Sporocytophaga myxococcoides DSM 11118: one gene and its partner. The protein of the gene in region 2 binds, or shares a complex with, the protein of the main gene of each other region. Links are inferred from orthologs where the notes say so. Each region holds a gene or a part of one and is shown on either strand. Other genes may lie near its edges.

Region 1 (4,079 bases), on a different replicon or contig from region 2:
GAAAGTGGGTGTCGAGCCTTCTACGTCCAATTTTATCGCCCCCTGGTTTGGGCATTTTAGCCTTTCCGAATCTGGCCAGTAGTGGACCAAGGATCATTATAGAACCTCTTAGCGCTGCTGCTTTCTTCTTAAAGGTATCAGTTTCTAAAAAGTCAATATTGACATTTTTGGCTTCGAACAGATAGGTGGAGTCTCCTGTCTTCTCTACTTCTACACCAAAATCTTTTAATAATTCAATGAGTTTGTTAACATCGATAATGTCCGGTACATTATGAATAGTAACAGGTTCCGGAGTTAATAAAACAGCACAAAGGATCTGAAGCGCTTCGTTTTTAGCTCCCTGAGGATAAATGTCTCCTTTAAGACGTTTACCACCGATAATTTCAAATGAAGCCATTACTTAGTTTTTTCTTCTTTTATCCTTAGAGTATTTATTGTCTCTGTTGTCCCTGTTATCTCTATCGCCTCTGTCTCCTCTATTGTCCCTGTATTCTCTGTTGTCTCTACTATTATTATCTCTGCCACGGAATTCTCTTTTGTATCCATTGCCATTTGAATTGCCACCGCTTTGATTGCTGGTTTTTGGCTCACGCATCTCTTTTACGTGGGAATCAAAAAGATTATTAGCTTTGATTTTTTCAGCATTGATTGGCAGCTTGTTTTTAGACATCGTTATAAGCTGCTCAATGATAATATCGTCTGTAATGTTTTCTTTATTCCAGGTCTGATAAAATCTTTTCATCAGCTTACCTATATAGATTATAGCTGCTTCCTGATCGTCTTTATCATCTAGTTGCAATGCTTTTGCAATAAGCAATTCTATATTTTTCCCGTAGTGTTTATAATAAAGCAGGTTGTTATTATAACCAACGGTCATTGGTCTTTTTCCAAGCAATGATTTTTCAGGCATTGGAAAAGGAGTTTCTACATCGAGTTTAAAATCAGACATGATATAAAGATGGTCCCAAAGTTTTCCGAAATCCTGGGTATCTCTCATGTTTGGATTTATCTGCTTCATTAGCTCGATAAGCGTTTTGGCATAACGTCCTCTCTCTTCGCGGTCTGGTATGCTTATCACATAATCAACAAGCTTTTGAATATTTCTTCCGTATTCTTTTAAAACAATGCCTGTTGAAGGATCTGGTATCTCCATAATGTAGTGTTAGATTGCGTGCTTAAAAATAATATTAATACTAGGTAGTGTGAATTTTTAGTTTAGCGAAACTTAAAATAAGTGTCTTTTCACCATGATCGTTAAATTCAATGACGGCTTTTCGGTCAGTTCCGGATACATCCATTGCTTTTACCGTGCCATATCCAAACTTTAGATGTTCTACTCTCATTCCTGGTTTTAACTGCGATGTATCACTGGGTTTAAAATCCGGAGAAGGGATGTAGTTACTCTTTGGTTTACTTAAAACCGGTGAAGCGGTTTTTGGTTTAGCTTTTATTACCTGAGAGGAAGAAGTTGTTGCTGCAGCCGGTGCCGCACTCGGCTCTGGTCTTGCTCTTCTGCTGATATTCAGGTATTGAGGGTCTAATTCATTTAAGAATCTGCTAGGCTCACATTCTTTCAATCTGCCGAAACGATATCTTGTAGCTGCAAAAGAAAGGCAAAGATTACTTTGTGCACGTGTGATCGCTACGTAGAATAACCTTCTTTCTTCTTCCAGATCAGCTCTGCTGCTCAACATCATCTGGGAAGGGAATAACTCTTCTTCCATCCCTACGATATAAACGCTTTTAAACTCCAGTCCCTTTGCCGAGTGAATGGTCATAAGAACAATAAAGTCATTGTCTTTGTCCTTTTCCTCTTCAATATCCGTCAAAAGAGATATTTCCTGAAGAAAAGAACCTAACTTTTTATCTTCAATATTGGGGTTGTCTACAAATTCCTTAATACCGTTCAAAAGTTCTTGAACGTTTTCATACCTGCTTAGCCCTTCAACAGTTTTATCCTCATACAATTCTTTCAGTATTCCTGAAGACTGAGCCACTTCAATTGCTGTTTCAAAGGCGTCCTTGTTTTCAGCAAGTCGCATGTAGTTTTTAATCTGTACAACAAATCCCTCAATGGCAGCGGCAGCTCTTCCCGGTATAATTGAATGTACGTTATTTAAAACATCCCAAAGTGAGGCGCCTTGCTCTTCGGCGGTTACCAAAAGTTTGGATACTGTCGTATCTCCAATTCCCCTCTTAGGATAGTTGATGATTCTTCTTAAAGCTTGCTCGTCATTTGGGTTAAGGGTAAATCTTAAATAAGCAACAAGGTCTTTAATCTCTTTTCTTTGATAGAAAGACAAACCTCCAACTACTTTGTATTTAAGATTCATTCTCCTCAAGGCCTCTTCAAATGCTCTTGACTGAGAGTTGGTTCTGTAAAGGATTGCAAAATCTTTATTCTTAAGCTGGTGAGCCATTTTTTCTTCAAAAATTGCTGTGGCTACCATTCGTCCTTCTTCATTGTCAGACGTAGCTTTGATGATCTCTATCAGTTTACCTGTTTCGTTTTCAGTAAAAACGTTTTTCTTAAGCTGTGCTTTATTTTTACCTATTACAGAGTTAGCTGCATTAACAATAACCTTAGTAGATCTATAGTTTTGTTCCAGTTTATATACCTGTAACTCCGGATAATCTTTTTCAAAGTTCAGAATATTCTGAATGTCAGCTCCACGGAATGCGTAAATACTCTGAGCATCGTCTCCAACTACACAAATGTTACGATTTTTTGCGGAAAGCTTCTTTGTAATACTATACTGGCTTAGGTTTGTATCCTGAAACTCATCTACCAACACATATTTGAATATATTCTGGTATTTATTAACCACATCGATATGGTTTTTAAACAGAATGTTAGTGTTAAAAAGCAAATCGTCAAAATCCATTGCTCCAGCTTTGAAGCATCTGTCCTGGTACAGTTTGTACAATTTGCCCATTTCAGGCCTCATAGCCGAAGCATCATCCGCCATAAAATGTGGATTGTTCAGATATTCCTGAGCTGAGATCAGACGGTTTTTGGCTCCTGAAATCCGGGCTAAAACGGTACTTGGCTTATAAAGCTTTTCATCTAGGTATTGCTCCTTGACGATTTGCTTGATAAGTGTTTTTGAATCGTCTGAATCGTAAATTGTAAAATTGCTTGTATATCCTATTTTCTCTGCCTCTGCTCTTAAAATTCTAGCGAATACAGAGTGAAAGGTTCCCATCCAAAGTCCTCTGGCTTCCGGACCGACAACCTTCTCAATTCTTTCCCGCATTTCCTTTGCGGCTTTATTGGTAAAGGTAAGGGCCAGGATATTGAATGGATCTACCCCTTTTTGTATAAGGTTGGCAATCCTGAAAGTTAATACTCTGGTTTTACCTGATCCAGCGCCAGCAATAATCATGCTCGGGCCTTCAGTATTAATAACAGCGTCTTTTTGGGAGGGATTAAGTGTTTTTATATAATCCATTTGGGCTTGCTAATCTAGTTTGCAATTTACAATATATTTCTCTTCAAATCCCATTTAAAGTTTTGAATTATATAAAACTTATAATTTTGAATCCGGAGAGGATATTAGGAGATTATGAATTGATAATTTTTTAAATTAAGGGATAAAATAAGATTTCTCCCTGAAGACATTATTTACATTCAGACTTTTCAGTACTTAATAGGAAACACCTTCTGAAATAGATTGGTTTCGCTAATTTTCTAGTCAAAAGTCAGAAATAAACTTTTATTTGATTTTATTAATTGGTTGATTTTTAATTGTATATAATAGTTTATGGATTTGAAGCCATTTCCCCAAAAAGAAAACTTGTTGATTTTTGATATCGATGGTACACTTACTGATTCTGTGTTTGTACACCAGTCTGGATTTAAGAACGCCCTGAAATATTCTGGGATATCGGATTATGACAGTAATTTTTCAGGATATAAACACCATACTGATTCATTTATCTTTAAGACAATTTTTGAATCCTATCAGAAATGCCCCTGTACAGAAACAGATATAAAGAATTTTAGCCATGCATTATACCAAGAGATTCAAAAGGAGCTTGATGCTAAATCAATTGGGGAGATAGATGGCGCATTAAAA
Region 2 (4,088 bases):
AAGGCAATAGAAACAGCAATTGACGTTTATGAAAGTAGAAACAAGAAGGTTTCAACCTCTGCTTTGAATGAGGCTTTATTACCTGAAATTGAAAGATATCCCCCTCCTGCTTTGAAGGGTAAGCATATCAAGATCAAATACATAACGCAGTTGCCGACACATTCTCCTACGTTTGCGTTTTTCTGCAATCTGCCTCAGTATATAAAAGCACCGTACGCAAAGTTTCTTGAAAATAAACTAAGAGAACACTTTGGATTTGAAGGTGTCCCTGTTAATATCGTATTCAGAAAAAAATAATTTCACTACCTATGAAAAAGATTTTATTTGGAAGCTTGTTTATTTTAGCGGTTGCGATGATTTCTTCTTGCGAGGAAAAATCCAAATCTGAAAAAGCACTTGATAAACTGAAAGAAAAATCCGAGGAAGCTGCTGAGGCAACCGGCGAAGCTGCTGAAGCGACAGCAGAAGAGGGAGAAAAGGCTGGAAAAAAAGCAAAAAAGAAGTTGAAAAAACTGCTAGAAGATTAGTTTATTGTGGAAGTGGGAACATATTTTTTTTTTAAAAAAATCCCATTTTTCCTTTTGCGATTTAAAAATATCTATATATTTGCATCTTAAATCTAAATTAAAAGTTTTAATTACTATGAGAAAATTATTTGCGTTATTATTCGTAGCTGGTACATTATCATTCGCTTCTTGCTCTGAGAAAAAAGCTGAAGAGGCTGCAACTACTGAAACTGTTGACACTGCTCACGTTGAAGAGGCTCCAGTTGCTCCAGTAGATACAACTGCTGCTGCTCCTGCTGACACTACTGCTGCTGCTCCTGCAGAAGCTCCAGCTGCTCACTAATTAGTGACCTCTGGTCAAAAGACATTCAAAAAAGCCCTGGTTAGACTAGGGCTTTTTTATTTGTATCAATTGAAAAAAGCTTTAGAATAATTTCAACAGATTACCTAAAGCTTTGTATTCTTGACAGAATTCTATTTTGATTTTTTGGCTTTTTTTCCGGTTTCGCTACTTTTCTTCTCTTGCTGTTGTACACTTCCAGAATCATTCTTTTCTGCAAGCTTTTTTAACTCAAATAATTCATCACGCAAACGGGCAGCTTCCATGAAGTCCATTTCTTTTGCTGCTTTTTCCATTTCCTTCTGTGTTCTCTGAATCATCTTTTCCAGCTCAGGTTTGCTCAGATATTGCAATACCGGATCTGCGGCAAGATCTTTATGTTCTTCCTGAACATAGTATGTTCTGGTCTCTTTTCGGGAATCTGCAACTTTGGTTTGGCCAAGAATTTCCTCGCGGCTTTTCAATACTGTTTTAGGAGTAATATTATGTTGTTTATTATACTCCATTTGAATTGCCCGACGTCGGTTTGTTTCTTCAATAGAAAGGCGCATTGAATCAGTGATTTTATCTGCATACATAATCACTTTACCATTTTCATTTCGCGCAGCCCTACCAATAGTTTGAATCAGTGATCTTTGATTTCTGAGGAAACCTTCTTTGTCTGCATCCATTATGGCGACCAGGGAAACCTCTGGTAAATCCAGACCTTCCCTAAGAAGGTTGACACCAACAAGCACATCGAAAACACCAAGACGCAATTCTCTCAATATCTCAACCCTGTCAAGTGTTTTTACTTCAGAATGTATATAGCGGCATTTGACGTTAACCTTTGAAAGGAATTTAGTCAGCTCTTCCGCCATCCTTTTGGTTAGGGTGGTTACAAGCACTCTGTCATTCGCCTTTACGCGTTCGTGTATTTCATCCAAAAGATCATCTATCTGATTTCCGCTAGGTCTTACATCTATCAGTGGGTCAAGCAACCCTGTCGGTCTGATGATCTGTTCTATTACTACACCATCACACTTTCTCAATTCATAGTCAGCAGGTGTTGCGCTGACATAGATGGTTTGCGCTGCCATGGTTTCAAATTCATTGAAGGTAAGTGGCCTGTTATCAAGCGCAGAAGGCAGACGGAATCCATAATCGACAAGGTTTACCTTTCTGGAACGGTCTCCTCCCCACATAGCTCTTATCTGAGGAACTGTTACATGGCTTTCGTCTATAACCATCAGAAAGTCAGAAGGGAAATAATCCAGCAGACAGAATGGTCTGTCGCCCGGATTTCTCCTGTCAAAATATCTGGAGTAGTTTTCTATACCGGAACAGTAGCCAATTTCCCTCATCATCTCCATATCAAACTCGGTACGTTCCTGTATCCTTTTGGCTTCAAGGTGACGTTGCTCGAATTCGAATAACTTCACTTGTTTCACCAGATCATCCTGAATTTCAGTTATAGCTTGTTTCAGGGCATCTTTACCAGTTACAAAAAGATTTGCAGGGTACAGGTTAAAAAACTTTTCATCATTCAGCTTTTTTCCTGAATATGGATCAATTCTCTGAATGGCTTCAATCTCGTCTCCCCAGAAAATAATTCTGTAAGCAAAGTCAGCATAAGCCGGAAAGACATCAACGGTGTCTCCTGTAACACGGAAAGTACCACGTTTGAATTCTGCAGTAGTTCTGTTATAAAGAATTTCTACAAAAGAGTAGAGGAGCTTATTTCTGGAGACTTTTTCTCCTTGTACTACTGTTACTATATTCTTTCCAAACTCTTCAGGATTTCCAATACCATATATACAAGAGACGGATGCGACTACAATAATATCTCTTCGTCCGCTCATAAGTGCTGAAGTGGCAGCAAGTCTGAGCTTTTCAATCTCTTCGTTAATGGAGAGGTCTTTCTCTATATATAAATTGGAAGAAGCGATATAGGCTTCGGGCTGGTAGTAATCGTAGTAGCTGATGAAATATTCAACCAGATTATCAGGAAAGAAATGCTTGAATTCGCCATAAAGCTGAGCAGCCAGTGTTTTATTGTGGCTTAGAATCAGCGTTGGCTTCTGCACTTCCTGAATAACATTGGCTATGGTAAAAGTTTTTCCTGAACCGGTAACCCCAAGTAATGTCTGAGCAGGTTCACCTTTATTGACTCCGTCTACAAGTTTGGATATGGCCTTGGGCTGATCGCCTGTTGGCTTATAGTGTGATGTTATGTTAAACAATTGAGCTCCTTTGTTTAGGTTATAAAAAAACATTGTCACAACCTCGGTAACACAAGCGAGTTGCTAACTGTTCCATATTTCCCAGGCTTTTTCAGCCTGGAGATGCAGCATTTCAAGTCCGTTTTTTGTCTTGGCTCCCTGAGTAGCACCTTTTTTCATGAAAAGGGTCTCTTCGGGGTTGTAAACAAGGTCAAACAGGTAATGTTTTTCTGTAAGAAATTCGTAAGGAATTGCCGGACAAGCGTCAACTTTAGGGTACATTCCGAGTGGAGATGTATTGATGATAAGTCTGAATTCTGCAAGCAAAGTGGCGTTCACATCTTCATAGCTAAGCAGGTATTCACTTCCGGATCTGGAAACCATTTTAAAAGGAATGCCGAGATCATCCAATGCCGCAATTACAGCTTTGGCTGCTCCACCAGTTCCAAGTATCAATGCTTTCAGAGATTTTGGGTCTTCGTTTCCAAGAAATTTTATAAGAGAGTTTCTAAATCCGTAATAATCGGAATTATATCCTTTTAGCTTATTTCCATTTATTACTTTAATGACATTGACAGCGCCGATTTTTCTGGCAGCAGGATCCAATTCATCCAGCATAGGAATCACAGCCTCTTTATGAGGAATTGTCACGTTCAAACCTTTTAGCTGAGACTGGGCTGAAATAACAGAGGGAAGCTCGGTGGCTTCCCTTATTTCAAATAGTTCGTATCTGCAATTTTGTATTCCCTCTTTCTCAAACTTTTCACTGAAATAGCGCTTGGAAAAAGAGTGGGTAAGCGGAAACCCAATTAATCCGTATACATTCATTAAGCTACAGTTTTTTTGCTAAACTTGCTTTTTAGATATTCAATAAGCGGAGGAGTGATGGATAAAAGAATTATTCCAAGGATTACAAGAGTAAAATTCTTTTTAACAGCTGGAATATTTCCAAATAAATAACCAAGCAGGGTAAATCCTGCTACCCATAAAATACCTCCAATAATATTATAGGAAATAAATTTTTTATAGTTCATGGTACCC

What was found.
Region 1: the proteins of uvrB (region 2) and K350_RS0108115 are in contact, whole or in part, in a crystal structure (PDB 7EGT), measured with the Thermus thermophilus proteins. The link is inferred for Sporocytophaga myxococcoides DSM 11118 from one-to-one orthologs. Residues at the interface, in WP_096411307.1 of Thermus thermophilus: Glu23, Leu25, Arg26, Asp27, Gly28, Glu29, Arg30, Phe31, Arg55, Glu326, Asp327, Phe328, Glu379, Ser382, Gln383, His398, Gly400, Arg401; in WP_096412145.1 of Thermus thermophilus: His654, Arg656, Phe657, Gln666, Asp668, Glu669, Lys680, Arg681, Leu682, Ser683, Lys685, Tyr686, Ala687.

The regions. Positions count from the first base shown.
Region 1 is NZ_AUFX01000005.1:500,264-504,342, forward strand. What follows is about bases 824-3,764. They hold K350_RS0108115 (ATP-dependent helicase), read right to left. Parts: upstream 3,453-3,764; coding sequence 1,194-3,452; downstream 824-1,193. Other genes in these bases: K350_RS27935 (DUF4290 domain-containing protein), read right to left, coding at 824-1,153. Outside these bases: murA (UDP-N-acetylglucosamine 1-carboxyvinyltransferase), read right to left, coding at 1-397; more of K350_RS27935, read right to left, coding at 401-823; K350_RS27940 (HAD family hydrolase), read left to right, coding at 3,765-4,079. UniProt on the Escherichia coli protein: A helicase with DNA-dependent ATPase activity. Unwinds DNA duplexes with 3'-5' polarity. Translocates on single-stranded DNA with 3'-5' polarity. Initiates unwinding more efficiently from a nicked substrate than double-stranded DNA.
Region 2 is NZ_AUFX01000012.1:56,404-60,491, forward strand. Bases 542-3,491 are described here. They hold uvrB (excinuclease ABC subunit UvrB), read right to left. Parts: upstream 3,102-3,491; coding sequence 981-3,101; downstream 542-980. Other genes in these bases: K350_RS0115565 (hypothetical protein), read left to right, coding at 643-849; K350_RS0115575 (shikimate dehydrogenase family protein), read right to left, coding at 3,132-3,491. Also shown: ribosome biogenesis GTPase Der, read left to right, coding at 1-297; K350_RS0115560 (hypothetical protein), read left to right, coding at 309-527; more of K350_RS0115575, read right to left, coding at 3,492-3,875; K350_RS0115580 (DedA family protein), read right to left, coding at 3,875-4,088. UniProt on the Escherichia coli protein: The UvrABC repair system catalyzes the recognition and processing of DNA lesions. A damage recognition complex composed of 2 UvrA and 2 UvrB subunits scans DNA for abnormalities.